DNA from 4 places in the Planococcus alkaliphilus genome. Region 4 is predicted to be linked to each of the others. Evidence: riboswitches for the same ligand, from Rfam matches in the RefSeq annotation. Region 4 holds a riboswitch; each other region holds the start of a gene.

The links. Region 4 has a riboswitch for S-adenosylmethionine ahead of metK (methionine adenosyltransferase). Riboswitches for the same ligand answer to the same signal wherever they lie in the genome.
Region 1: another riboswitch for S-adenosylmethionine. It lies ahead of AC2EXB_RS15885 (ISL3 family transposase); the one in region 4 lies ahead of metK (methionine adenosyltransferase).
Region 2: another riboswitch for S-adenosylmethionine. It lies ahead of AC2EXB_RS17580 (cyclase family protein); the one in region 4 lies ahead of metK (methionine adenosyltransferase).
Region 3: another riboswitch for S-adenosylmethionine. It lies ahead of AC2EXB_RS03310 (vitamin B12 dependent-methionine synthase activation domain-containing protein); the one in region 4 lies ahead of metK (methionine adenosyltransferase).

The regions. Positions count from the first base shown of each region.
Region 1 covers NZ_CM168060.1:3,047,104-3,054,422, reverse strand. The annotation lists gene AC2EXB_RS15895 (methionine ABC transporter permease) at 1-591, opposite strand, end outside; gene AC2EXB_RS15890 (methionine ABC transporter ATP-binding protein) at 581-1,612, opposite strand; gene AC2EXB_RS15885 (ISL3 family transposase) at 1,711-2,934, opposite strand; SAM riboswitch class I at 3,124-3,239, opposite strand; gene AC2EXB_RS15880 (glycerol-3-phosphate acyltransferase) at 3,343-3,981, opposite strand; SAM riboswitch class I at 4,114-4,225, shown strand; gene AC2EXB_RS15875 (O-acetylhomoserine aminocarboxypropyltransferase/cysteine synthase family protein) at 4,329-5,618, shown strand; gene metX (homoserine O-acetyltransferase MetX) at 5,631-6,644, shown strand.
Region 2 covers NZ_CM168060.1:3,375,077-3,382,395, reverse strand. The annotation lists gene AC2EXB_RS17590 (ABC transporter ATP-binding protein) at 1-596, shown strand, start outside; gene AC2EXB_RS17585 (ABC transporter permease) at 589-1,794, shown strand; SAM riboswitch class I at 1,866-1,967, shown strand; gene AC2EXB_RS17580 (cyclase family protein) at 2,063-2,809, shown strand; gene AC2EXB_RS17575 (hypothetical protein) at 2,945-3,289, shown strand; gene AC2EXB_RS17570 (hypothetical protein) at 3,349-3,582, shown strand; gene AC2EXB_RS17565 (hypothetical protein) at 3,649-3,855, opposite strand; gene AC2EXB_RS17560 (hypothetical protein) at 3,807-4,145, opposite strand; gene AC2EXB_RS17555 (DUF2975 domain-containing protein) at 4,260-4,742, shown strand; gene AC2EXB_RS17550 (helix-turn-helix domain-containing protein) at 4,752-4,973, shown strand; gene AC2EXB_RS17545 (hypothetical protein) at 5,153-5,485, shown strand; gene AC2EXB_RS17540 (FusB/FusC family EF-G-binding protein) at 5,849-6,535, shown strand; gene AC2EXB_RS17535 (hypothetical protein) at 6,571-6,930, opposite strand; gene AC2EXB_RS17530 (HU family DNA-binding protein) at 7,079-7,319, shown strand, end outside.
Region 3 covers NZ_CM168060.1:607,679-614,997, reverse strand. The annotation lists gene AC2EXB_RS03320 (ROK family protein) at 132-1,340, shown strand; gene AC2EXB_RS03315 (glycoside hydrolase family 43 protein) at 1,545-3,164, shown strand; partial or broken gene AC2EXB_RS03310 (vitamin B12 dependent-methionine synthase activation domain-containing protein) at 3,304-3,477, opposite strand; SAM riboswitch class I at 3,665-3,769, opposite strand; gene AC2EXB_RS03305 (hypothetical protein) at 3,958-4,383, shown strand; gene AC2EXB_RS03300 (YehS family protein) at 4,563-5,081, opposite strand; gene AC2EXB_RS03295 (sulfite exporter TauE/SafE family protein) at 5,413-6,189, opposite strand; gene AC2EXB_RS03290 (sulfurtransferase TusA family protein) at 6,245-6,472, opposite strand; gene AC2EXB_RS03285 (MBL fold metallo-hydrolase) at 6,521-7,319, opposite strand, start outside.
Region 4 covers NZ_CM168060.1:1,278,357-1,285,675, reverse strand. The annotation lists gene AC2EXB_RS06705 (ZinT family metal-binding protein) at 1-447, opposite strand, end outside; gene AC2EXB_RS06700 (LLM class flavin-dependent oxidoreductase) at 836-1,849, opposite strand; gene AC2EXB_RS06695 (alpha/beta hydrolase) at 1,872-2,675, opposite strand; gene AC2EXB_RS06690 (gamma carbonic anhydrase) at 2,779-3,288, shown strand; gene metK (methionine adenosyltransferase) at 3,335-4,531, opposite strand; SAM riboswitch class I at 4,732-4,845, opposite strand; gene pckA (phosphoenolpyruvate carboxykinase (ATP)) at 5,084-6,676, shown strand; gene AC2EXB_RS06675 (alpha/beta hydrolase family protein) at 7,110-7,319, opposite strand, start outside.

The DNA of each region.
Region 1 (7,319 bases), 1.8 Mb from region 4:
AATAACGAGTATAGCAACGGTAATCAGCATGACGACTGTGTCGAAGCGCTGGTAGCCGTAAGTAATGGCCAAGTCTCCAAGGCCGCCGCCCCCGATAGCCCCCGCCATTGCAGATGCACCGATCAATCCGACAATCGCAATCGTTAAAGCGAGGACCAATGAACTTAAAGCTTCCGGGATGAGGAAACGGAAAATAATTTGGCCCGGCGTTGCACCCATTGCCTGTGCGGCTTCGATGACGCCTTTGTCGACTTCGAGCAATGAGTTTTCAATAAGTCTTGCAATGTATGGTCCTGCATAGAAGACAAGCGGGACGATGGCAGCGGCAGTGCCGATGGATGTACCGACAATCAACCGGGTAAGCGGAATGATAGCCACCATCAAAATGATGAAAGGGACTGAACGGAAAATATTAATGATGACGTTCAATACTTTTGAAATGGGTTCATTTGCCAGTAAATGGCCTTTTCTTGTTACGACTAGCAAGATGCCAAGCGGGAAACCGATAATGATTGAGAATAAGAACGAAGCGCCGGTCATATAAACCGTTTCCCAGAGAGCTTCTAAAATCTGTTCGTTATCAACTAGCATAATTTTTTACCTCCTCGACTTTGACCGAGTCGCTGCGGATCGCAGTCAGCGCGCGTTGAATTTCGCTTAAACTTCCTGAAAACTCAACGATCAGGTTGCCGTAAGGTTCGCCTTGCAATTCCGTGATATTTCCGAAAAGCACATTGAGGTCAAGATTGAATTCACGCGATACTCGGGACATGAGCGGCTGTCCGACCGAAGTTCCTGTAAACTGGACGCGGTAGATGGAATGGTTCTGCGTCGGATCCTGAATTTTTGTCAACAAGGATTCCGGCAGTTCATCGTTCATGACCGAACGGACAAAACGCTGAGTCGTCGGCTGCTTCGGATTTGTAAAAACTTCGTATACGGAACCTTGTTCGATGACTTTTCCAGCTTCGAGGACCGCTACTTTATCGCAAATCTCCCGGATGACGCCCATCTCATGAGTGATTAATAGGATCGTGATATTGTATTCACGATTGATGCGCCGCAATAAATCCAGAATGGACTGAGTCGTCTGGGGATCAAGTGCAGATGTTGCTTCGTCGCATAGCAGGACAGAAGGGTTAGTCGCCAGTGCCCGGGCAATCCCGATCCGCTGCTTTTGTCCGCCTGAAAGCTGGTCCGGATATTTTTCTGCCTGGTCTGCCAGGCCTACAAATTCAAGAAGGTTTTTCACCTGTTCTTTAATTTTGTTTTTCGGTGTTTTTGCCAGAATCAGCGGCATCGCGACATTATGGAATACCGTTTTCGAATTCAATAGATTGAAATGCTGGAAAATCATCCCGATGTCTTTTCGGGTATCCCGGATGTCTTTGCTAGTAAGAGTGGAAATGTCCTTGTCATGGATGAGCACCCGTCCGTTCGTGGGGCGTTCCAGTAAGTTGACCGTCCGGATCAGTGAACTCTTGCCGGCGCCGCTAAAGCCGATGACGCCATAGATTTCTCCGGTTTCAACAGTCAGATCGATGCCGTTCAAAGCGTGGATTTCCTGTTTGCCGGAATGGTAGGTTTTCGTAACCCCCTCAAATTGAATCATTCAAATAGCCTCCTCATGCTGTATGGATCGAATATGTACAAACCTGTAAAAAATAGGTTCTCCGTCAAATGTTGGGGTGAGGTGAAATCTTCCTCACTCTAACCAACGTGAACTCCCATATTCTTATACTTGTGTGTCAGTAGTATTTTGGCGCGGGCGCGTTCGAAATTCTGAAAGCCGAACGCGTTCCGCTTAATCACTTTTGTCAGGTTATTGATGCCTTCCAAGAAACCATTGGAATACTTGAACGAGAAGCTGTTCAAGATTTCCGTCTGCCAGTTTCGGAAGGTGCCCATGGCTTTCTGGAACTCGGGAATGCCCGCTTGTTCCACCAGCCGATAAAATTCCAGCAACGCTTCTTTGGTCTTGAGGATTTCCTCGGGATCTCTTTTTTTGCTTGCCTGAAACCACCTGCAATACGCTTCCTTCAGTTCGTAAGCTCGTTTGAGCTCCTCATCCATTTCAAGATACCGCTTCAAGTACCAACGGTCCTTTTCGGTTAACTTCTCACTGTTTTTGTAAAAGACGTAGCGCATCCGTTTGCCTTTTTTGCGGTCATAGTCGTTCCAACTTTTCTGCACGCGTCTGCGGACCGCGTCCAGCGCCCAGTAAATGTACCGGCAGAAGTGGAAGCGATCGGCGATGATCACCGGTTTGCCGAGTGCTTTTTTGACCGCGGCTTTAAAGGAATGGCTCATGTCCATGACGACGATTTCCACCGCAGCTCCGTGCTGTTGGAGATACTGTTTGATCGTCTCTTTTTTCCGGTTGGGCAGGATATCGATCGGTTCTCTCGTTTCGCCATCGGCGATAATCAGTTGGTACTTTCCTTCGCGGGTGTCGCCTTTGTATTCGTCGATGGCGATCACACGCGGTAATTTTGCGGTTTCAGTAACTTCCTGGAGCGCCACCAGATCGAAACGCCGAACGATGGTCGAAGCGGAAGCGCCGTATTGTCCGGCCACTTCCTTGAACGTTTTCGCCTTGACGCTGCGCACATGAACCGCTTGGTTCCACTCTTTTGAGAACCGTTGATAGCGGCCGATGAATGAATTCTGTTCGGCGAATTTCTTGCCGCACGCCCCGCATACGTAGCGTCTCTTCTTATAGAAAAGGTAAGTCTGGCGTTCAAACCATTTCAGGTGTTTGATCTTTTGGATCCGGTAATCGTGGACACGCCGGGTCTTCTCCTGGCAACGCGGGCAACGGTGTGCCTTCACTTCCAACTCCACATGCAGGGCCACCCGGTCCTCCACTTGTTCCATCTTCATGATTTTCACATCTTCTAATCCGGGAAATTTCATGGTAAAATTCAAGTGCACGCATCTCCTCTTCTTTACTTGTTATTCGACATTTCAAGTATAAAAGAATTTGGAGATTGCGTGTCTTTTTTTGGGCCGAATTGTTTCAACACCCCAACAATTAGTGTAGAACCAAAAAATAAAACAAAAAGAGCCCTCTTTTTTCTTGTCCATAAGAAAAAAGAGGGCTCCGGAATGAAACCATCTCAATTCTCATCTTCCAAATGCACATACATGCATTTGCAGGAATTAGCACAGTTTTCGCTTAAAGCGAATCCGCTGCCGAAACGTCATAGGGCCTGTCCCTCGGTTTCTCTGGATAAGAAAGTGATGTAACTATTCGATTTGTAATTTCTACTTTAGTGCGTCAATGCGGAAAAGTCAAGAAACTTTTTTAAAATAAAAAAATGGGAAATGAAAAGCCTGCTTTCACGCAGGCCCCGCTTTCTTGCGGAAGACAGAAGAAACCTTGTTTTCCGTTCCGTTTTTAATTCGTTTAATATTTTCAATGTGTTTCCAGAACGCCATTGCAAAAAGACCGAAGGCAGTGAGAAGCGGCCAACTGCCTTCCGCCGGGAAATAAGCGATGGCAAACAGCATGCCATACAGAACGAGAACGCCCACAACCAAATAATCCGTTGCTAAAGCGCAAGCGACCAGGAGCAATCCGCCGGCAAGCCCCAATTTCCAATCCAGTGCAAGCATAACGCCGATAATGGACGCTGTGCCTTTTCCGCCGTCAAAGTTCATATAGAAAGGGAAATTATGGCCGATGACGACAGCCGCACTGATCACAAAGAGCATTGTCCATTCCAATTCACTTGATAAGTTGAATTGGCCTAAAAGAATTCTTAGCCCCAAGACAGCGACAATCCCTTTGGAAATATCAATCAAAGCGACAAGTGCGCCGAATTTCCATCCAAGAACAATGGCCGCATTGGAAGCGCCTGAATTTTTCACCCCTTCTTTTTTGACATTCGTGCCTGAAATCAGTTGTGCGATGGAGGATCCGTGGAGTGAACCGAGTAAATAACCAATAATAAAAGTGCATAAAAACCAAAGAATCATGAAATCATCTCCTCTATATGTATTAAACGTTTTAGGGGAAGGGGAGGTTTCAAAATTTTTTGAATTATCCACTTGACAAATGAAAGCGATGTTTTTATACTGCTAAACAAGATGAAAAACTAAATCTGAATACTCTTATCAAGAGAGGCGGAGGGAATAGGCCCTATGATGCCCGGCAACCACCAAGCAATTGCTTGGAAAGGTGCTAAATCCTACAGATCGGCAACGATCTGGCAGATGAGAGGAGGTATTTCCGTATATGACGGCCCTCTTCTTAACGAAGAGGGCTTTTTTCTGTTCCCTCCTCGTCTTCGGTTTTCATCAATAAAAACTAGGAGGAATAAGAAATGACAAATTTTAAACCAGAAACGCTTTTATTGCACGGTGGCCAAGAGCCGGATCCAACAACAGGAGCAAGAGGAGTTGCCATTCATAAAACAACTTCTTATGTATTTAAAAGTACGGAGCATGCCCAAAACTTATTCGGATTAAAAGAGACTGGAAATATCTATTCCCGCATCATGAATCCGACGGTTGATGTTTTTGAACAGCGTGTAGCTTTGCTGGAAGGAGGCACTGCAGCTGTCGCCTTGTCTTCCGGAATGGCAGCCATTGCATTCTCTATTTTAAACGTTGCCGAGGCGGGGGATGAAATTTTGGCAGACAGCAATCTTTACGGCGGTACTGTCAGTTTGTTCTCCAACACACTTCCGCGTTACGGAATCAAGGTGAGATTTGCGGACGGAACAGATCCCGAAAACTTCCGTGCAGCCATCACGGATAAAACAAAAGCAATCTTTGGAGAAATCATCGGAAATCCAAGTTTGAATGTGTTTGATGTTGAAAAAGTAGCAGAAATTGCACACGAAAACCAAATTCCTTTATTGATCGATAATACATTTGCCTCCCCGTACGGTAGCAACCCCATCGCTTTCGGTGCAGATGTCGTCATCCATTCAGCGACGAAATGGATTGGCGGGCATGGGACGACCATTGGCGGAGTTGTGGTGGACGGAGGCAAGTTCAACTGGAACAATCCGAAATTCCCGAACTACACAGAGCCGGATGAAAGCTACCACGGCATCCGCTATGGCATAGACGCAGAAGGAGCTTCATTTGCGACTAAACTGCGTGTCCAATTGCTGCGCGATTTTGGTCCGTCGCTAAGTCCGGACAGTGCCCATGCATTCCTGCAAGGCTTAGAAACACTGCATTTGCGGATTCCACGCCACAATAGCAATGCACGGTTAGTCGCTGAATATCTTCAGCAGCATCCGCAAGTCGAATGGGTGAACTACATCGGTTTTGAAAATCACCCGTCCCATCAGCTGGCGCAAAAATACTTGAAAGACGGCTACGGATCCATCGTGAACTTTGGCGTCAAAGGCGGCCGTGAAGCTGGGCGGAAAGTAATTGATGGCGTCGGATTATGGTCGCATGTAGCAAACGTCGGCGATGCGAAATCGTTGATCATCCATCCGGCCTCTACTACCCACCAGCAATTGAACAAAGAGGAATTGGAAGGTGCAGGAGTCACGGAAGAATTGATCCGTTTATCGGTCGGCCTTGAAAATCCGGAAGACTTAATCGCAGATCTTGAGCAGGCCATCAAATCGGCAGTGCTCGAAAACGTCTAGGAGGGAAAGCGGATGACTAGTGTATCCATCGGCAATTTGGTTCTTGAATCTGGAGAAGTCTTAGAGAATGCAGTGCTTGCCTATGAATGGTCCGGCAAAAAAGGTGGTCCTGCCGTTCTTGTCTGCCATGCGTTGACTGGAGACCAGCATGCGATCGGGACCGAGGATCTTCCAGGTTGGTGGTCCGGCTTGATCGGGCCAGGCAAAGCCGTGGATACCACTATTTTTCAAGTCGTCACTTTCAACGTTCTCGGGGGCTGCAATGGCTCTACTGGGCCATTATCCACCAATCCCAAAACAGGTAAAGCGTATCGTTCGTCTTTTCCGGCGATCACGATAAAAGATATGGTCCAAGCTGAATTTCAAGCGTTGAAAGAGCTCGGAATTTCTCATTTGGCAGCTGTCATCGGCGGATCGCTTGGAGGCATGAAGACTTTAGAATGGGGAAGAGCCCACCCGGAATTTGTGGATATTATTTTCCCGCTTGCTGTAACTCCGGCTTATAGTGACTATGGCATCGCTTTTAATTACATTGGAATTCAAGCGATTGAAAACGATCCGCGTTTCAATAATGGAAATTACAGCCATTCATCTGAAATCAAGGGATTCGAGGTGGCAAGAATGGCAGGAATGGTCACTTACCGAAGCGGTGAAATGTTTAACCGGCGTTTTAACCGAAAAGCGCTTGCCAATGGCTATGACGTAGAATCTTATTTGAATTATCAAGGCCAGAAATTAGCGAACCGCTTTGATGCCAACAGTTATTTAACTCTTTTGAAAGCAATGAATACCCATGATGTAGGAAATGAAATTTTGGATGTGGAGATTTTTGCGCTATCCTTTACGCATGATCTGCTGTATCCGAGTGAATTGATGATTCTATGGTTAAAATCTCAGTCTCATGCAGAATGGGAAGTTGTTGAAACGCAATTTGGCCATGATGGATTTTTAGTGGAATTTGATAAATGGAGCAGCAGCATTAAACAAAAACTAGAAAATGCCATCGTCCCGCAGCCGTCTCTTTAAAGAAATTTAACCAGCTGCAGCAAGAAATGCAGAGTCGCCGACAGGAGGGACTTGTAATAATTCCACATAATATTAATTTTAAGAGATTTCCAACCAAATGGAATTGGAAAATTGAATGAATTTAAAGCTATTTTCATCTTTATTAAGATGAAAATAGCTTTTTTTATTGGAAAAATTAAGGGGATTAGCAACTTGTAATTACTGGGAGTCAGGGGTAGGAAAAAGAGGAAACCGTACTAGGATGTCTGTTTTAATGCATCGTATTTATACTAGTTTTAAGATAAAAGCCCTGAGTAAATATCTCTATTAAATAACTCTTGAATTCAATGTTTTATAATAATGAAAAAATTTGAAAAATGAATAAAAAGTCACGGTTAGAGAGTGAGAATAACAGGTAAAAGAGCAAGGAGAAAAGATAGAGAGGGATTTCAAGGAAAATGTGCCTAAAGAAAAGAGGGATGATAATGAATAGATGGCATTGTAATAGAAGGGGTTAAAAATACCTATATGACTTTTTATCTGTAAAAAATACCTCTAACCGAAAACGGTTTTGACAGCTTTATAAATTTAATGATAAGCATATAGAGGAAATTAAAATATAGACAAAAAGTGAAGGATAATATTGCCAATTTTATTAACTAAAGAAAATTTTAGCAAAGTGCAAAAAGTTTCCTG
Region 2 (7,319 bases), 1.6 Mb from region 4:
CACTCGCGTATTTGAAAAAGTTCGGGCTTGAAGGAAAAGACAAAGTCGCCGTGGAAGAACTGTCAAAAGGGATGGGCCAGAAAGTGCAGTTTATCGCATCGATTCTCCATGAACCGGAGCTCTTGATCCTCGATGAGCCGTTTTCAGGGCTTGACCCGGTCAGCCAGGAGCTGTTCAAGGAAGAGATTCGCTCGCTCGCTGAAAAAGGCACAGCAATTCTCTTGTCTTCGCACCAGATGAATCTGGTCGAAGAAATGGCTGACCGCCTGTTTTTGATCCACCGTGGAACAAAAGTGATCTACGGGACGCTCAGCGAGGTGAAAAGGGAATACGCCAACTTCAAATGCACAATCAACGGCGTGAACAGCCGGAGCCTGCTTGAAGGGTTGCCGGAAGTGGAACGGGTGGAACAGAACGGGGAAATCGCGGTGCTGTATCTGTCGCGGAATGTGCAGCCGGCCGTCTGGCTGAAGAATCTGCCGGCGGAACTGGACATCCAGGAACTGTCGATCGACCGCATCTCGCTGCACGAAATCTTCATCGACATCGCCACTGACAAGAATCTTTTGAAGGAAGCGGGTGAAGCACATGCGTAACACGATGAAAGTCGCCAAATGGGAAATCAAACGCAATATGAAAAGCAAATCGTTTATCATTGGCTTGTTCCTGACACCGATTATTTTCCTGGCCTTCTTCTTGCTGCCGGACCTGTTTCGTTCAGACGACGAACCGGCCGCAACGAAAGTCTACGTCAACGACGAGCTTGGGGTCTACGAACAATTGGAAGCTGCTGCAGCCTCGACCGAATGGCAGCTGGAAGAAACGCAAATCGCCGAACAGGAAGCGGAAGCTGCGCTTGAAGTAGAAGACGCCGCATACGTCTTCATCAATGAACAGTCGGTTGAAAACGGCAAAGTCACGGTCTATACAAACGAAGAGACCGATTCGGGATTCATGGAGGAAGTCCAAGTGCTGAGCGGACCGCTGCAGATGATGCAGATCGAACAGCTTGGATTGACGCCGGAAGAAGCGGGAATGGTCGCGCAGGGCATCGTCTTTGAAGACGCTTCTGTTGAAGCGGACGAAGGCGGACTGTTCAGCGAAGGGATGCTCGAACGCATCATTCCTGGCGCTTTCGCCGCTGTTGTCATGCTGTCGATCGTCTTCACGGGAATGGCGATCTTCCAAAGCGCGTCGCAGGAGAAGAAAGATAAAATCGCCGAAATCATCCTGTCGTCTTTGACGCCGGCTGATTTGATGCAAGGCAAGATCATCGGCTATTTCGTCCTCGGCATCATCCAGCTGATCGTCTATGTCGCGATCATCCTGCCGGTGCTGCTGTGGAAAATCGATATGCCGATCATGGAATACTTGCTCGTGCCGGAACTGGCCGTCTTGCTGCTGATTGCGGTGCTCGGCTACCTCTTGTATGCGGCACTGTTCGTCGGTATCGGCGCCACAATGGCCGACATCTCGACCGCCGGAAACTTCCAGGGGCTTGTCATGATGCTGCCGTTCAGTCCGTTCCTGTTCATCGGTCCTGTATTCAGCGACCCGAGCGGATTCTGGGCACAGCTCGGAAGCTACATCCCGTTTACATCACCGGGAGTCTTGATCTTGCGCCTATCGCTTCTTGAAGAATGGCCATGGGTGGAAATCGGCATCGCTGTCGCCATTCTTGCCATCAGTGTCTGGGTCTTCATGAAGCTTGCAGGAAAAGTCTTCAAGACCGGAATTCTCATGTACGGCAAGAACGCAACACCGGGCGAAATCTGGAAATGGATTCGCGCTTAAAAAGAATTCAAAATAGATTGACTTTTCACTTGGCCGATTGTAGGATTATGGATAACTAATTGAATATAACTTTCTTATCAAGAGAGGTGGAGGGATTTGGCCCTTTGAAGCCTCAGCAACAGACTGCAAAGTACTGTGCTAATTCCAAAAGCGTTCAAGCTTGAAGATAAGAAGAGAACTTTGACCTTCATCTGCCAAACCCTCTTCTTAATCCAGGAAGAGGGTTTTTAGTTGCCCTCTATCCACAAACCCCAAGGAGGAATTTACCATGCCCATCAAAACACTCGAAACAATCGAAGCCATCAACTTACTGAAACAGAAGACTTGGGTCGACTTGACTCATGCATTCGGTCCCGACTCGCCGCATTTCTCGGCATTTGAAGATGCGAAATTCGATACTTTGTTCAACCACGACGACGGCTTCTTTGCCCAGCGCTTCACATTTCCCGGGCAATACGGAACCCATCTCGATGCACCGATCCATTTTGTCCGCGATGCCCGCTATCTTCACGAACTGGGGCTGAAGGAACTTGTTCTTCCGCTCGTTGTCATCGACAAGTCAAAAGAAGCGGAAGCAGACCCTGACTTTACGTTAGGGGTTGACGGCATTGAAGCGTTCGAAGCCGTACACGGCAAAATCGAAGCTGACACGTTCGTCGCGCTGCGCACGGATTGGAGCAAACGCTGGCCGGACAAGGAAGCCTTCGACAATAAAGACGAAGAAGGCAATAGCCATGCACCCGGCTGGTCCGTTAACGCATTGAAATTCCTTTTTGAAGAACGGGGCGTACGGGCAGTCGGCCATGAAACGTTCGACACCGATTCTGCCATCGACTACCGCAGAAACGGCGCGCTCCTCGGCGAGTATTATGTACTCGACCAAGACACCTATCAAGTCGAGCTGCTTGCAAATCTCGATCAGCTGCCGGCAAAAGGGGCCGTAATTTTCAACATCGTCCCGAAAGCGGACAAGGCTTCCGGCTTTCCAATGCGTTCGTTTGCAATCTTGCCGTAAGAAATAGAATCTTTGACAACAGACAGTGTATCCATGCTGTCTGTTTTTGAATCCAGACAAATGAAAGCGCTCTTACATCTTCTAATATTTTCAATTATAATAAGATTATGCTGAAATAGAGGAGGGGTTTCATAGATGAATCCGAGTGAGACTTGGCAGTACATTTTAACGAAGGCAAACAGCAGGTCATTTGAAATCCCTACAACGCCGCAAAATAAACGAATACCTAAATGGTTTTCTGTATCAAGAAATGATGAATATATTGTGGTTGCTAATGCTAAAACAAATTTGCCGAGCGTAAGCCTGAAAAATGAAAGACGTATTACTTTCGGTGATTTTGAATCGATCTTCGATTACTATGAAATCCGAAAAAATGGAGCGAAAGGAATCAGTAAAGAAGTAGCTGCAAAATCCATGAATTCTGCCTATATCTTTGCATTGATTGATGATGCATATAAAACAGCTGCGATTTCAGTTTGATTTTTTAGCTGGACAAAAAATGTTTCCATATTCCATAACAAACGAAAAGGGGTGACGGGATGGGAAACAAGAGCCACGGCTTAAAGCACGGCTGGACATTCATTGCACACAAATCCTATAAGATTTTTTCAAACGCCAATGCCTATGTCGTCATTGACTACGAGAACGACATCGTCCTCCAGTTTTCCGTCACAGATGCCGACCTGGAAATCGTCACCGCCAACTGGGGCCTTAACTTTAAAATTATCCTGGGATTCAAGACGATCAAGATTTTGGATTTCCCGGAAGAGTGATTCGAGTGAAAATAAAATTTGTATGAAAACGCCTGACACATTGCTGTCAGGCGTTTCTTGTTGGTGTTAGTCGTAAACCGACAGTTTCCCGGCATATTGCGCACTTCCGCGGTCAGCCAGAAGGTTGACTTCGATCAAGTAATCACCCGTTGTGCTGGGCAAAGTAAATGCCAGATCTTCGACTTCAACCGCTGTTTCTTCGCCGCCATGCCACAAACGGACACTTAAACTTTGAAAATCAAAATCTCCGTGTTCAAAGAGCAGGTCAACCATTTCGCCCGCCACAAACGCATTTCGGGCTGCTCGTCCGCAAACGCCAAAAAGTCTTCCACTTCTGTATCAATCCGTTTATTTTCCGGTCCCAGCCAATCGACATCCGCTTCTGCAAGTTCGTCCCATTCGACAGGAGCGCTCCCGGAAAGGGTGATGCCAGGCGGCGTAAAATCGTAATTTTCCCCGATGCAGCCGGACAAAGCAACCAGCAGCAGGCTTAAAATCATCCATCGTTTCATCGTGCATCTCAGTTCTTTTCTTCTATTAATAAACGGGACTGCTTTATCCACTAAAAAGTTTCCGCATGAAATGAGAGGGGAATAAAACGCTAATCAACATTTATTTATTGATTTACGATAAATAATATGCTAAGTTCAATGTAATAACAAACGAGTGAGGTGTTTTTGATGAAACGGGAAACAATCTTTTTGAAGCTGGTCATAGTCCTGATGGCGCTGCCGGCTTTGGCCATCTCTATTTTCGTCGTGCCGCCGATGACCGGTTTTGTCGGTGAGATCCTGCCGAAATGGGCGTTCCTGCAATACGTCTTTATGCTTGCTTTATACGGTTCAGCCATCGCTTATTTCGCAGCGCTCTACCAAACGCTGAAGCTTCTGGGGTATATTGATAAAGGCATCGCTTTTTCGGAACGGTCGGTAAAAGCGCTGAAGAACATCAAATACTGTGCACTGACGATTACCGTGCTGTTCATCTTGAACTTGCCGATTATCCTGTATACGGCGCAGATAGATGATGCACCGGGCCTTGGGGGCTTGGGGATGATCATCACTTTCGGAGCGATTGTCATTGCGGTTTTTGCTGCGGTGCTCCAAAAGCTGCTGCAAAATGCCATCGATATAAAATCTGAAAACGATTTAACTGTGTGAGGTGCAACTATGGCGATTATTATCAATATTGACGTGATGCTGGCCAAGCGGAAAATGAGTGTGACCGAACTGTCGGAACGGGTGGGCATCACGATGGCCAACCTGTCGATCCTGAAAAACGGCAAAGCGAAAGCGGTGCGCCTGTCCACGCTCGACGCCATCTGCAAAGCGCTGGACTGCCAGCCGGGCGATGTGCTGGAGTACCGGGAAGACGAAGACAGCAAAATTTGAGTATCAAGTGCTCTTCCCCAAAAAATTAATAATACAAATGGAACAGCCAGCAAATTCACTCGGATTTGCTGGCTGTTTTTTGGATTCCCTAAACAACGTGATTCTTTTATATCCAATAATCAGGTAAACTGCGAGTAAGGAAGATTATTGAAATTTGAATCCCGGAGGAGTGAGCTGAAATGAAAAAACTGTTCATGCTTTTGTGGACTCTTATGCTGATGGCAGGCTGCGATCAGGGAACGGGCAAAGGCTCATTTGCCCAGATTGTCGTGGTCAACGGGATTGAATACAATGGGACGGAGGAAAAGCTGGAAGATTACGAAGTGGACCGGCCCATCGGCAATGTATTGAAGGAAGTCCCTCCAAATGTCTCTCCGGATAATTTTCAATCCAATTTCTTTGAAGAAGGGGCGGTCATTTACGCTGTTAAAAAAAGCATGGATTTCATCATTGTAAAGGATGGTGAAGACAATCTTTACTTGCTCCAAAAAGCGCCTGGAAACGAACAGTAAAGACAGTTTAAACATTTCATTGGATACGGAGAGCCTGGACAAGTTCCTGGCTCTTTTTCTGTTCAATAAAAGCTTTTGTGGCCAAGCTGAATAAGCTCCTGAAAGTTTTTTATTTGGAGAACGTTGTCTGATTCAAGTATGATAGGGCTATGAGGGAGAAATCCCTGTTTTCGAAGGGATGTGATATCAGATGGCAATGAATCGATTGTCAGCGTCAGCAAAAACTCATGCAAAGCCTGGTATACGGAATGGCGAATCTTTGCGTGGGGCAAGAAGTACGGACTAATTCGCCTGCAGATGTGTCATGACCTATACACGGCTTCCTTATAGCATTTATCCAACAACCCATAAGGAGTGGCTCGAATGATACACGTAAAAGAAAACAACGATAAAATCGGAACAAACGACAACCGTCCGGAACCGTTCATCCGGAACGACCAATATAATTTCATCAAGGACCAGACGCAGATTCTCGTGAACGGACAGGCAACGGGCAACGACGCCGAAGTGCTGAACGTCCTTCGCCATCTAGCGCATGAGAAAGTCTTCAAGCTGTTTCCATCGCTTGATGCCGAACAGAAAGCGGTCCTGAATCCGCTCGCTTCGATTAAGGAAAAAGCGGAGGCGGAAGCCTTTTTGGAACAACTCTCCCCTTACGTCATCCCGTTCAAAAGCGTGACCGACCAGGGCTTGAAAAAACTGTTCCCGAAAGCGAAAAAGCTGAAAGGGCCGAAACTCGACACCGTCGATTTCAAGAAGCGCTCGTACCTCAGCTGGATCGAGAGCTCGACGCTCATGTACATGATCTATGAAAAAGACGGCCGCTTCGAGGCGATCCATGGCAGCTTCAACCGCAGCGCCAAAAAAGGCATCTGCTCGATCTGCAACCGCCACAGCGAAGTCGGCATGTTCACGGCCAAAACGAAAAGTTCCGGCCAGGACAATTTCGTCAAACGCGGCAATTACATCTGCCAAGACAACGACGTCTGCAACAGCAACATCAATACATTGGAGCGCCTGCACGAATTCGCAGAGCGCCTTCAGAAATAGAAAAATGAAAAACGGCTTTCCAGGAGAGCCGTTTTTTACATGAATTCATCAATCGCTCGGATTGCCAGCTCGAGTGAGCGGATCCGCCGTTCCAATAATGTTTTCTGCGGACTGCCATCTTTCGATTTGGCGTAAAGCGTTTTGACAGAAGGGAGCAGACCGGAAAGGACGTGCCGGGTTTCCACCAGTTCATCCCCACTGCAGTCGAAAGGCGCTCCATGCCAAACGTTTTCAAGAATCGCTAAACCAATCTTCAAAGCGTTCAGCCGCTTTTCCAGCAACATGGTATTCGATCCCTTCGCGCTCATCTGCACCAAAGCCGTTTCGCATTTGCGGATGGTGGACTCGAAAGATTGAATCGATTCGGTTTGTTGGGCAGGGGGAGTCGACTCCATCCAGTAAAACCTCCGATCATTCAGAATAGGTCTTTCTGTTATTCTACAAGGAGAAATCCAAACAGCCAAACAAGTGGCTGGAAAATGTATAATAGAAGATAATCGAAACGAAGGCAAGATGCGCCTTCTCACATAGGAGGAAATCCAGATGAATAAAAAAGAGCTGGTCCAAGCCATTTCACATAGGAGCAAAATCTCAAAAGACGAGGCAGCGAAAGTTCTTAACAAAATCACTTCCCACATCACTGAAGCATTAGCAAAAGGCGATGAAGTGAAGATCAACGACTTCGGCACGTTCCAGCTGGCCGAGAAAAAAGAGCGGAAAGGCCGCAATCCGCAGACCGGCGAACCCATCACCATCGCCGCATCCAAAGCGCCGCAATTCAAAG
Region 3 (7,319 bases), 670 kb from region 4:
TTGTATGCGTTTTCATTATAGCAAGGGTTTCCATGTTCGTCTAGTGGCTAAACAAAGTTTTTTATTAAACTACTTTCGTTTCAAAGTATCTGTTAAAATAGTCTTAAAAATGATAGAAAGAGCTGAGCAGGATGAATGTAAAAGTGACCAAGACCTGGAACCATCAAGTCGTCAAAGAAGGCAACAAATCATTAGTGCTAGATAAGATCAAAAACAATTCACCGATTTCGCGGGCGGCTGTCGCAAGCCAGACCGGACTAAACAAAGGAACCGTTTCTTCCCTTGTCAGTGATTTGCTGGATGATCAATTGATCTATGAATCCGGCCCTGGCGAATCAAGCGGCGGCCGCCGACCGGTTATGCTCTTGTTCAACGATTTGGCCGGCTATGCAATTGGCATCGATATCGGCGTCAATTACCTGCTTGGCGTATTGACGGATCTCAGCGGCAATATCCAATTGAAGAAAGAATGCAGTTTTAAAAATCTTTCATATGAAGAAATCAAAGAAAAAATGTTTTCCACCATTGATTCATTGATTGCTTCTGCACCTGAAAGCCCTCACGGCGTAGTTGGCATCGGCGTCGGTGTACCGGGAGTCGTTGATAAAAGTGGAGAAATCTTGCTAGCGCCCAACTTGAAGTGGCGGAACCTGGACTTGAAATCGGTCTTGGAAGAAAAGTATGGGCTTCCCGTCATTATCGAAAACGAGGCGAATGCCGGTGCTTACGGCGAAAAGCGTTTCGGTGCGGGACAGGAATGCGAAAACATCATCTATGTCAGCGCAGGCATCGGGATTGGCGTCGGCCTGATCTTAAACGGTTCCCTCTATAAAGGGTCGAACGGATTTTCCGGTGAACTTGGCCACATGACCATTCAAGTAAACGGCCCGAAATGCCGCTGTGGTAATGAAGGATGTTGGGAACTGTATGCGTCGGAGCAAGCGCTGCTGGATACTGCGGTGCAGTCCGGGTTATTCGCTTCCACTGATGAAAAATTGGATTTGCCGCATTTGATTCAGCTCGCAGAATCCGGCAATGAAGAAGCCATTGCGCTATTCAAAAAAAGCGGCGATTATTTAGGCGTCGGCATCAACAATATCGTCAATACGTTCAATCCGCAGCAAGTCGTAATCGGCAACCGGATGGCTTCCGCCAAAAATTGGCTGAGCGAATCGTTGAATGAACGCGTGGCCAACCAAGCGCTTTGGTTCCAGCAAAACGATTTGATCATCGGCTTTTCTGAACTTGATACGCTGCCAACGGCACTTGGCGTCGCTGCTTTTACCATTGAGAATTTCTTGAGTGTCCGCATGCAGCCGCAGCAAGCCATTTTTTCTTAAGCTGTTATAAACTTTCATCACACTTAGTTTACCATTCGTACTAAGTAGTGTATGATCGTTTATAGCAGCTGAAGATTTTTAATTTTCGATTTAATTGGATTAAGAATCTTTGCCTTTGCTGTTTGGGCACGTGTTTTTGAAAGCACTTACATCTCCTCTGCCAAGCAGCAGATCCACAAAATCATACATAAAGGGTGACGAAAAATGGCGATTATCCAAAATCCAATTTTAACGGGATTCAATCCGGATCCAAGCATTTGCCGTGTAGGAGAAGATTATTACATCGCGGTGTCCACTTTTGAATGGTTCCCAGGTGTCGGCATCTACCATTCCAAGGACTTGAAAAACTGGCGGTTGATCTCTCGTCCGCTCAACCGGTTGAGCCAATTGAACATGATGGGCAATCCGAACTCCGGCGGCGTCTGGGCACCGGCCCTTTCCTACAGCGACGGAAAGTTCTGGCTGATTTTCACAGATGTGAAAGTGACAGAAGGGCAATGGAAAGACTGCCATAACTACCTCGTCACTTGCGAAACGATTGATGGCGAATGGTCGGAACCGATTTATTTGAACAGTTCGGGATTTGACCCTTCCCTGTTCCACGATGAATCCGGCAAGAAATACTTGGTGAATATGTATTGGGATCACCGACATGGCCATCATAATTTTTACGGCATCGTGCTTCAGGAATACAGCGTTGAAGAACAGAAATTAGTCGGCAAATCCGAAATCATCTTCAAAGGAACCGATGTGGCATTAGTTGAAGCGCCGCATCTTTACAAAATCGGCGAATATTATTATTTATTGACCGCTGAAGGCGGCACGAAGTATGACCACCAAGCTACGATTGCCCGTTCAAAAGATTTGCACGGACCTTATGAAGTCCATCCGGAAAATCCGTTGATCACATCTTTCTTCTCGCCAAGAAATCCGCTGCAGAAATCGGGACATGCTTCCATTGTCCAAACGCATACGGACGAATGGTTCCTGGTGCATTTGACGGGGCGCCCGCTTTCCCGAAAAGGCCAAGCTTTGCTTGACCCGCGCGGCTACTGCCCGCTTGGACGCGAAACAGCCATCCAGCGAGTGGAATGGAAAAACGATTGGCCATATGTCGTCGGCGGAAATGCACCCTCACTTCAAATCGAAGGGCCAGCCATCGAAGAAGTGGTGTGGGATCGCGATTATCCGGAAAAAGACGATTTCGATTCGGAGACATTGAACCCGCATTTCCAGACGCTGCGTATCCCTTTAGGCGAAGAAATCGTTTCTTTGAAGGAAAATCCAGGCCACTTGCGCATTCATGGATGCGAGTCGTTGACATCTAAATTCACCCAAGCATTCGTCGCGAGACGCTGGCAGCATTTCCACTTTACTGCGGAAACGAAAGTTGCCTTCCAGCCAGATACATTCCAGCAGGCAGCGGGTCTTGTAAACTATTACAACACGGAAAACTGGACGGCTCTTCAAATTACCTGGCACGAAGAAAAAGGCCGCATCCTTGATTTGACTGTCTGCGATAATTTCGCCTACGACCAGCCGCTGCAAGGCGAAGAAATCGTCGTGCCTGATGAAGTCGAGTACGTCCACATGCGCGTCAATGTCGATGCGGACATTTATCAGTATTCCTATTCGTTCGATGGGGAGGACTGGCATTTGATTCCGATCCGCTTCGGTTCGCATAAACTTTCCGATGACTACATCCAAGGCGGCGGATTCTTCACCGGCGCATTTGTCGGCATGCAATGCCAAGATACGTCCGGCCAAAAGTTGGCGGCGGATTTCGATTATTTTATTTACAAAGAACGCGAAGAAACCCAATAAAAAGGGCGGCTCAGGATGGTCTGAGCTGCTCTTTTTCCAGTTATTTGGATATACTGTCCATTAGCTGCGAAATACTATCCGTTTTTAGCTAAATACTGTCCAATCTTCCCTTTTTACTGTCCAAACCCCTTTCCAATACTCAATCTACTACAAAATACCGCGCATCCGGATGGGCAAAGACAATCGCCGACACCGAAGCTTCCGGATCCATCATATATTCTTCCGTCAATTGGACGCCGATGTCTTCCGGTTTGATCAAGCCGAATAATTTCGCTTGATCTTCCAAGTTCGGACATGCCGGATAGCCGAATGAGACATTGTTGACGGCAAGAATCGTCAAAATACGCGGGAATTTCGCTTTGATCAGCTGGGCTCCTATTGCCCCGTCTGCCGTTAGAATCCTCGTTTTAATTCCTCTAATAATCCCGTTCTCTCTGCTCCTATATATAGAAAAAAAGCCCTCCATGAAAATGAAGGCTTTATGAGTTCACACTCGTTCCTTTTCATCTCTTAGGCAATCGATTACCTGCTGGATTTAGCACCTGACCTTGCGACTGGTTGCTGAAGCGTCATAGGGCCAGTCCCTCGACTTCTCTCGATAAGAATTCACGTTATTCAATTTTGGCTTTTTGTAAGGGTAACTGGTTCAGGATGGAAAATCAAGGCGTTTTGACAGAAATAAACGAACTTTCTGTTAAGAAAGACATTTACCGTTCTGGTTTCTCTCCGTTTCCCTTTTCACACATTTCCGCTATCATGGGAATCAATCAACGCTTTTAGGAGGAATTTCTGAATGTCTGAAAAATACCTGCTTGACGTCAACGATCCGCGCAATTATTTCGTGTTGCTCGAGAACCGCCTCTTTCCTTCGATTGCTAAAGATCCAAACGCCTTAGCGGAAGGCGCAGAACAGCACCTGGCGAAAAGTGCTGGCCCGCTTGCCATCTATGAACGCGTCGGCGTGCTTACTGCCGACATCGACTACACCATTCCATCGAGCTTTCATTCCGCAAGCGAAACCCAATACCAAAATTTCCTGTTCCGCTATACGGAAGACTCAGTGACGTTCATCGAACCTGAAAAAACGCTCTCCTACCCGACAACAGAAGCGCTTTTTGCAGCCGGCAACGACTTGTTGACTGAGAAAAAAGCACAGTCGCCTGCGGAAGATTTCATGGTGCTCAGCGCCAAACTGCTCGCAACCTATCCGTGGCAATAAAAGAAAGCTGGACGGCATTTTTGCTATCCAGCTTTTTTGATTGCAGCCGGAAAACCATTTTCGTTTACTCCCGACTTTTTGTGAAATATGCTCGACTTTCGTTCGAATACTCCCAACTCTCCAATTCCCATCCTCTAAATCAAAAAATCCGCCTCCAATGAAAGAAGCGGATCCATGCATTATTTTCTATATTTGATTGCCAATCCTTTTAGGAAATTGCGGGCATAGCGGTCGCCGCAGATGCTGTAATTCTTATGGCCATGCTTTCGCAAGATGCCGCTCATTTCGCTTTTCGACACGGTCACGCCGGCAAGTGCGAGCAATTCAAGCATGTCTTCACTCGTCAATTGCAAAGCGATCTTCACTTTCTTCAACAGCAAATTGTTTGCCGGCTCGTTGCTCATCGGCGGTGTGGCCGGCTGCCCCGGTTTCGGCTCTTGGCGTCCCCGCTTGAAGACAATCAAGCCGTTCAAGAAAGATTCCAGCATCCGGTTGTCGACACGGATATGGTCAACATTTTCAGAAGCATCCAAAACGCTGTCCATGTCATCGCCTTCGCTTTCCGGCGTCTTCGTCAACACTTTCAACACATCTTCTTTCGACAGCTCGATGCCGCCTTCCTTGAAAATCTTTATCATGTCATTATTTTTAATATCAAGTGCGTAGCGCAGCCTGATCAGAATATCATTATTGTCCATCGGGAAACCTCCATTTATTATGCATGATAGCTGTTCCATCATCTTTTTCGCTTTCTTTATCATAGCATATTTAAAAGGCCCGATTTGATGAAAACCTTTGTATTTGTCAAAAAAGCTAATATTCTGCGGAATTAATAAATAATCGATACAACAGACAAGAACGCCTTCTTGTTTATTAACATAGACTCAATCATCTACTTCGCTCACAACATTTGCACAATTGACGATAGATGTGAAGAAATGATTTTCAACGGTATGAAAAACTGCTACAAACGGATAGCTTCTTTGCCGCAGGCCAGCAAATTTTGATGCGCACGACGCTATACACTAATTAGAGAATATCGCTCCAGATTTTGATCGCTGTCCCTAAAATCAGCAAGGCCAAAATCCACTGGAGGTATTTCGTGTTCATCTTCTGTCCAAGTTTCGCCCCCAGAGGTGCAGCGATCAGGCTTGCTACAATCATGACGGCTGCCGGCCCGTACAAAATCTGGTCGGTGACAATTTTTCCGACCGTCGAGCCAATCGACGAAATGAACGTAATCGCCAGTGAAGTCGCAATGGTCATGCGCGTCGGTATTTTCAACACCACAAGCATGATTGGCACCAGGATAAAAGCACCCGCTGCCCCGACGATGCCTGCAGCAATTCCAACGATCAAAGCAAGGCCGGCCGCCAGCCCTTTATGGAACACCACTTGGTCAAGTGGAATGTCGTCGACTCCTTTTTTGGGAAGGAACATCATGATGACGGCAATTGTCGCCAAAATGGCATAGACAATATTAATGGCTTGTTCAGACAATAACGTGGAGCCATAGCCGCCGATAAAACTCCCGACTAAAATGGCCCCGCCCATATAAGCGATCAGCGCCTTATTGATATAGCCGCTCCCCCGGTAAGCCCAAACTCCAGCGATCGTCGCAAAAAACACCTGGATGGCGCTGATCCCGGATACTTCATGGGCGCTGAAAGCCGTATAGCCAAGCATCACCGGTATGTAGAGCAGCATCGGGTATTTGATGATCGAGCCCCCGATTCCCACCATTCCGGAGATAAATGAACCAATAAAACCGATGAAAAAAATGACGATGATAAAATCTATACTCATACCAATTCCTCCTTGCCAAAAGGAAAAAGGGCATCAGATCGATACCCTTCAGCTTTTAGCCTTTCTTGATCCAGAATTTCAACAGGCCGCCGTCTTCTTGGACTTCGAGCAAGTCATGGCCGCCTGATTTTGCCCAAGCTGCCATATCCGCTTTTGCCCCTTTATCCGTTGCATGGATTTCTAAGACTTGGCCGGATGCCAGCTCTTTCATCTCTTTTCTTGTTTTCACAATCGGCATCGGGCATGCCAAGCCTTTTGCATCTAATACTTTATCTGAATTCATGTGAGTCGCTCCTTCAATTTCCAATTTTTTATTGCCTCGTTCAATGGTTTACCGCACAGCACAGCGGTTTGGTCCAATCTCCATTTCCCGCTGCTCTTCTTCAGCCGGCGAAATGATTCCCATATTGGTCTTGCGGATCTCCTGATATGCATTCGGCTGCGGCGGCAGATGACGGGTCACCATATCCCGGAAAGCTTGTTCATCTTCAATATTCAATCCGTGATTCTCTTTAAACAAAGCGCTCAATGTTTTATAGACGCTGCCGTCTTCATTCAACTCATCGATGATCATGAAATGGGCTGGAAGAACGATTAACCCGTCCGCCAGTCCCGGATAGCGCTTGTAGAGGGATTCTCTTAGATCCCCCACCCAATCTTCTGCAAGCCCTGCAAGGTCCGGGCGTCCAATGGAATCGATAAACAGAATGTCACCCGTCATTAAATACTGGCCGTCTACGATGAAAGAAGTCGAACCGATCGTATGTCCAGGCGAATAAAATGCGTGGATTTCGGTTTTTTCTTCTCCTAATTCCACTTTCAGTCCATTGACAAGTTTCACATAGTCAAACACCACTTCTTCTGCATCTGCCGGCGGCAAATAATAAGCTGCGCCTGTTGCTTCCGCGATTTGGCGTCCGCCAGAAATATGGTCTGCATGCAGATGGGTATCAAAGACGTGTTTGATCACGGCGCCTTTTTCCGCTGCGAAATCCAGAAAGACATCAGCCATGCGTGTTGCATCGATTACGGCAGCTTCTCCGTCCGAGATGGCCATATAAGACAAACAGCCTTTCCCGATCCGGACAAATTGGTATAACTCCCCGCCGCCTTTTAAATCCCCCACTTTC
Region 4 (7,319 bases):
TTGAGTTGTGGCTTCATCATGGCCATGATGGTCATCAATCGCAATTTCGGCAGGTGCCGACTGGACTTCTGACGCTTCGCCCTCACCGTAAAAGACCGCTTTAATTTCTGCTATTTCACTCGTTGCTTTTCCGGTAAAATCGGCTGATTCCTGTCCAGAAACCATTTCCCATTCATCGGAGCTGCTAGCCCTGCTATACCAGTGCCAATGGCCGCCTCCAGCTTCTTCTTTTAAGAATGCTGTCAGCTCGATTTCATCTCCTGTATGATAATGTGCTGCCAACCCTTCAATCAATACGCCTTCAGGCACTTCCTGATCCGTTTTTTCGCTTTCTGAATGAGCCCGCTGCTCAGTGGCGCTGCCCGTGTTTGTTTCGTCAGTTGACTGGCATGCGGCTAATGCCAAAACCAATAGGAATAACCCGAGTCCTTTTACTATTTTCTTCATTTTCTATTCCTCCTGAAATTGAATGTCTTTTCTTTATGTACAGTCTTTCAAAATCCAATTGCCCTTCTTTTATTCGTAATCATTACGTTTTGAAAAACTGCAAAATTTTTTCTTTTACTATGTATCAAAATTTTTGGCTCAATTAAAAATTTCAGTTCAGCCAGATATAATGTACCAGTAGTTGCAATCCACTATATTCCCTTCCGCTCCTTTTGATTGCATTTTATAAATTGTAATCATTACGTTTTATAGATTATATTTATTTTGTCCTAATTGCAAGCCTTTTTTTATATTCCCGTGCAATAAAAAAACATCCGCAAATGTTGAGAACATTTTACGGACGTTTATTCGACTTAAGAACCGATTCAATTTTTCAAAATTAAATCATCTAATTGCTTTGCCGTTTCTGCATTTCTTCTGCCACTAATCGGTAAGAAGCCAATTTGTCGGCGAAATCATACGTGATGGTCACAAGCATAACTTCATCCGCACCATAGCCTTCTGCTAATTCTTCCAAAGCATCGACTACTTTTTCAGGTGTCCCGACAATCATCCGTCTACGGTTTTCTTCCACCAGCAGGCGTTCGAATTTAGAATACGGATAATTGAAGGCGCGCTCAGGCGGCGGCGTGCCGTTTGATGGCATTCCTTGTGCGCCCATGGCAAGTGATAAGTCCATCGAAGACGCCACCCATTCCGCTTTCTCTTCCGTTTCTTGGCATACAACGAAAATCGCTACGCCTTGATACGGTTTTGATCCATCCATTGATTCGAAACCGTCGCGGTAAGTTTTGGCAAAACTTTGGCCGCCTTCTCCATTGATAAACTGCGCGAACATATAAGGCAAGCCTTTTTCAGCAGCCAATTGCGCAGAACTCTGGCTCGAACCCAGCACCCAAACCGGCGGTGCTGAATCTGTTACCGGCGTCGCTTTCATGCCGTAGTACGCATGGTCTTCCGGAATCCGATCTTCCAAATACATGCGCAATTCGTCTATTTGAGCAGGAAAACGGTCTACATCCCGTTTCCGTCCTTCATTCAGCGCATAGCTCGCCCGCGGCATTCCACCCGGCGCCCGTCCGACCCCGACGTCAATCCGTCCCGGATATAAAGTTTCAAGGAGCTTAAAGTTCTCAGCCACTTTAAAAGAAGAGTAATGCGGCAGCATGACCCCTCCTGAACCGAGTCTAATCGTATTTGTCATTGCCCCCAAATGGGATATCAATATTTCCGGTGAAGAACCTGCGAGCGTCGTAGCATCATGGTGTTCGGAAACCCAAAATCGCGTATAGCCCCATTTCTCTGCCATTTGTGCGAGCTTCGCTGTTTCTTTCAGCGCTTCCTGGGGTGTACGGCCCTCTGAAATCGGCGATTGATCTAATATACTAAAGGCTAAGGCCATGTCATCCCTTCTCTCACAAAACTTATTGCACCACGTATCCTAAAGAACGCAAAACATTCTTGATAAATAAATGCGAAGAAATAAAAATGTCTTCGCGTTCTGGCTCCTGGAATAAATCGTGGTAAGCATTTGTCCATTCTTTGTAGCTGAATTCCTTAAGATTTTGCTGTTTGAGCCAGCGTTTCGCTGTTTCTTTATCCGTGATCATATCCTGTTCTCCTGTATGGATAAATACCGGAATGTCCGGAAATACCCCTTTGCTTTGGGCAAGCAGCTTTAAGTAGGATTGAAGCTCATGATACCAGCCTACCGAAATTTCGGTCCGATAGAAAGGATCCTCTTTTTCCTGCTCGATCACTTCTTGGTTCTTGGTCAATTCTTCGATGGAAATATGGTGATTGATCTTTACTCGGGAAGTCACTTTATGAAAGCCGGTCAAAGCATTCGAAAATTTAGAAGGTGTCTTGATCAATTGCAGCCAAGGCGAAGTGAAAACAACTCCGGCGATATCCATTCTATTTTTGGAAAGCACACTCATCGCAAGAGTCGCCCCTAAGCCGTGAGCCACGATAAATACCGGCAATTCGTTTTCCATCGCGACTTTAACCGCTGTCTTTATGGATTTCTCGTAGTCTTCAAACGGTTCCCGATGCGCCGTATCTTTTTCCGCATTTTCGCCATGCCCAGGCAAATCTCCCATGATGACATGGAAATTGGCGCCACGCCAATGATCGATTTGCCAAGAATATCGAAGATGATGTTCATATGCACTATGAATGAGGACAACTACAGCTTTTGCCGGTCCGATGGATTCCCATTTCCACATTTCAAGCCACCTCTTTCTCTTGCGCAGGCTGCAACGCCATTTGACCTTTACGCTTATTTTGATAGGATTAGTATTATCTTATCTTTTTTACTGGAGGTTTTCCATGATTTACCCATTCAAAGACAAACACCCATCCATTCACCCCTCAGCTTTTATCGCTGACCATACTACGATTACCGGCGATGTCGTTATCGGTGAAGATTCTTCGGTCTGGTTCAACACCGTCATCCGCGGCGATGTCGCACCTACCATTATCGGCAAGAAAACCAATATCCAAGACCTATGCATGCTTCATCAAAGCCCAGGGAACCCGCTGATTTTGGAAGACGAAGTCACTATCGGCCATCAAGTGACCTTGCATAGCTGCAAAATTCGCAAAGGTGCGTTAATCGGAATGGGCTCCATCATCTTAGATGGGGCCGAAGTCGGAGAAGGAGCATTCATCGGAGCCGGCAGTCTCGTTCCGCAAGGCAAAGTCATCCCTCCTGGCATGCTGGCATTTGGACGGCCCGCAAAAGTGGTGCGCGAGCTGCGCAAAGAAGACATCGAAGACATGCAGCGCATTGTCCGGGAATACGCTGAAAAACGAGCATACTACAAATCGCTTCAATAAATAAAGACGGCTGAGCAAATTTGCTCAGCCGTCTTTTTATGTGTTTCTATTGAGCGGATTGCTCTTTCAAAGCTGCTGCTTTGTCCGTGCGCTCCCACGGAAGATCAATATCCGTGCGGCCGAAATGGCCATATGCTGCCGTTTGTTTGTAGATTGGACGGCGAAGATCCAACATTTTGATGATCCCTGCTGGACGCAGATCAAAGTTTCCGCGTACAAGCTCGATCAATTTGTTTTCTTCTACAGTGCCTGTTCCAAACGTATCGACTGCAATTGATACCGGGTGAGCTACGCCGATTGCGTAAGCTAGCTGTACTTCGCAACGTTCAGCAAGGCCCGCTGCTACGATGTTTTTCGCTACGTAGCGAGCTGCATAAGCTGCAGAACGGTCCACTTTTGTTGCGTCTTTCCCTGAGAAAGCACCGCCGCCGTGGCGCGCATATCCACCGTAAGTATCTACGATGATTTTGCGTCCAGTAAGGCCCGCATCCCCTTGTGGCCCACCGATTACAAAGCGACCAGTTGGATTGATGAAGTATTTTGTTTCTGCATCGATCAAGTGTGCAGGAACCACTTCGTTGATGACATATTCTTTAATATTGCGCTGGATTTGCTCAAGCGGCACTTCTGGATGATGCTGAGTCGAAATAACGATTGTGTCCACACGCAATGGTTTATTGTTTTCATCGTATTCGATTGTCACTTGCGTTTTGCCATCCGGGCGCAAGTATGGAAGAATTTCTTCTTTCCGCACTTCTGCAAGGCGGCGCGCCAATTTATGCGCTAAGGCAATCGGAAGCGGCATGAATTCTTCTGTTTCGTTAGTTGCGTATCCAAACATCAGACCTTGGTCTCCTGCTCCGATATCATCTAGTTCTTTATCTGTCATTTGGCCTTCACGCGATTCAAGCGCTACGTTGACTCCGGCAGCAATATCCGGTGATTGTTCATCAATCGCTGTCAAAACGGCACTTGTTTCAGAATCGAAACCGTATTTTGCACGGGTATAGCCAATTTCGCGAACAGTTTCACGAACTACTTTCGGAATATCCACATACGTAGAAGTCGTGATTTCACCGGCTACTAAAACTAGTCCTGTAGTTACGGTTGTTTCGCATGCAACGCGTGCATTTGGGTCTTCTGCTAAAATCGCATCCAAAATTGCGTCTGAGATCTGATCGCAAATTTTATCCGGATGTCCTTCTGTTACTGATTCTGACGTGAATAATCGACGGTTTGTCAAAATGTGTTCCTCCTTAGATCCTGCGAGATTGCTCTCGAAATTGATACGGTACTCGTTTCCCATGTCAAGTCCGTTCCCAAAAGGGATTGAACTTTAAGCCGTTGTGGCTCTTGTACACGAGGATTAAGGGCAAAATTTCATAAAAAAATCCCTTCCATCATATACATGAGGAAAGGAGAAATCATCAGTAGCACCTTTCACTCTTATCGTCCAAGGCCTTGTGCCTTGCTTCAGGTTTGGCACCTTCTCTGCATATTCGCAGCAGGTTGCCGGGTTTCATAGGGCCTGCCCCCTCCACCAGCTCGGAATAAGAGTATCCGTTCAATTTTTCATCATACGGAATGTGCTTAGCGATGTCAACGTTTTTAATGACCAACTCTTTCAATAAAAGATATAATGGTTTTATTGGCCTCCAAAAAGCACATTATTTACGTTTTTTTCGATTCCCTTTGTTATTAGTATAGACTATTTAACACAATGTGTTATACTAATCTTCGAATATACATCCTCCCCATTCGCAATGGGAATAACCGAAAAGGAAGGTACATATAAATGAATCCAGTGAATATCAAAAACGACCTAAAGGATCTTTTAAATGGCCAAAACGTGCACGTTCAATTATCTGTTCCACAATTAGTGGAAGCTGCAACATCCCGTGGGGAAGCGGTATTAACTCGAGAAGGCGCTGTAGCAGCCGAAACCGGCAAATATACAGGCCGCTCGCCAAAAGATAAATACATCGTTGATGAGGCAATTTCGAGAGACAAAATAGATTGGGGCAATGTCAACCGCCCGATTTCTTCGGAAATTTTCGAGAACCTTTATGCAAAAGTGATCGATCACTTGAAGCAAAAAGATGCTCTATATGTATTTAAAGGCTTTGCTGGAGCTGACCATGAGTCACGCCTGGCGATTCAAACCATCAATGAGTATGCATGGCATAACCTGTTTGCGCATCAATTATTCATTCGTCCGACAAAAGAAGAGCTGGCAGCGCATGAAGCAGAATTTACGGTTGTCTATGCGCCTACCTTCCATGCAGATCCGGCTATTGATGGCACAGATTCTGAAACCTTCATCATTGTATCGATGGAAAAGAAAATCATCTTGATCGGCGGAACAGAATACGCCGGCGAAATGAAGAAATCGATTTTCTCCATCATGAACCACATCTTGCCGGAAAAAGGGATTCTTCCGATGCACTGTTCAGCGAACGTCGGCAAAGATGGGGATGTAACCTTGTTCTTCGGATTGTCCGGTACAGGGAAAACGACCTTGTCAGCAGACGGCGACCGCAAATTGATCGGCGACGACGAGCACGGCTGGTCGGATAACGGCGTTTTCAATATCGAAGGCGGCTGCTATGCGAAGACCATCAATTTATCGCGTGAAAACGAACCGCAGATTTATGACGCTATTCGTTTCGGATCGGTTCTTGAAAATGTTGTTGTAGATCCGGAAACGCGCATCCCTGATTATGACAATGGTTCCCTAACTGAGAATACACGAGCAGCTTATCCGATTCAAGCAATCGATAATATTGTAGACCCGTCTGTAGGCGGACACCCTAAAACTATCGTGTTCTTGACGGCTGATGCATTTGGCGTCTTGCCTCCAATCAGCAAACTGTCAAAAGAACAAGCGATGTACCACTTTTTAAGCGGCTATACATCTAAACTTGCGGGCACAGAACGCGGTATCACAGCACCTGAAGCCACTTTCTCAACTTGCTTCGGTTCACCGTTCCTTCCGCTTCACGCAACTGTGTATGCAGAAATGCTGGGCGAGAAAATCGACGAACATGGTGTGGAAGTCTTCTTGGTAAACACAGGCTGGACTGGCGGCGAATACGGTGTCGGAAGCCGTATGAAACTTTCTTATACCCGTACAATGGTGCGCGCTGCGATGAAAGGCGAATTGCACAATATCGAGACAGAAAAAGAAGCAATCTTTGGCTTGGAAATTCCAAAAGAAATTCCGGGCGTGCCTACTGAAGTCTTGAATCCACGCAATGCATGGACAGATAAAGACGCATACGATCAAAAAGCTAAAGAACTTTCATCTAAATTCCAAGACAACTTCAAAAAGTTCGGTACAGTAGATCCAGCCATCAGCCAACTTGGCGGACCGGCTCCACTGTCATAAGCAAACAAACGGAAAGAAGCTCTCCAGTTAATATGGAGAGCTTCTTTCCGTTTGTCGAGAAACTGGTTGAATTGGAGCATCTGCTTCTATAAACCGCACTTCGGCGCTATGGACAAGGCTCCCACAATAAGCCGAGAAGACCACTCGTCTTATTGCTTCGCCCAGTCCGAAGCCGCGCCGGTGCTAGAGAACTTTCTAGAGATATGGAGCAAAACAGCGGAGACTCCTGCGGCTTAGCGAGTCGACCGATACACCGCAGGGAGCACCGCGAACGAGGAGGATTGGGCGTGAGCCCGCTGGAAAGCGCAGCTGTTTTGTGGAATATCGGATTCCTGAATGAAACTTATTTTAGTTTCTATCTTTTTCAACACACTGGAAAGAAGCTCTCCAGTTAATATGGAGAGCTTCTTTTTTATTTCCTGGTTCCAATCGGTCAACTTTTTTCCTGCTCTTTCATCCAGACAGTCAGCGCTTTCGCCACTTTCCGGTTCGCTGCCGGCGGGAAGAAATGCGTGTATTCCAGGAAATACCAGGTTTCATGCGCTTGTTCATTCATCTTCAATGCCTCTTCTAATAAATACGCCTGCGCAGGAAAGACATTCTCATCTTGCAAGCCATGAATAATTAAGAATGGCATATGTGC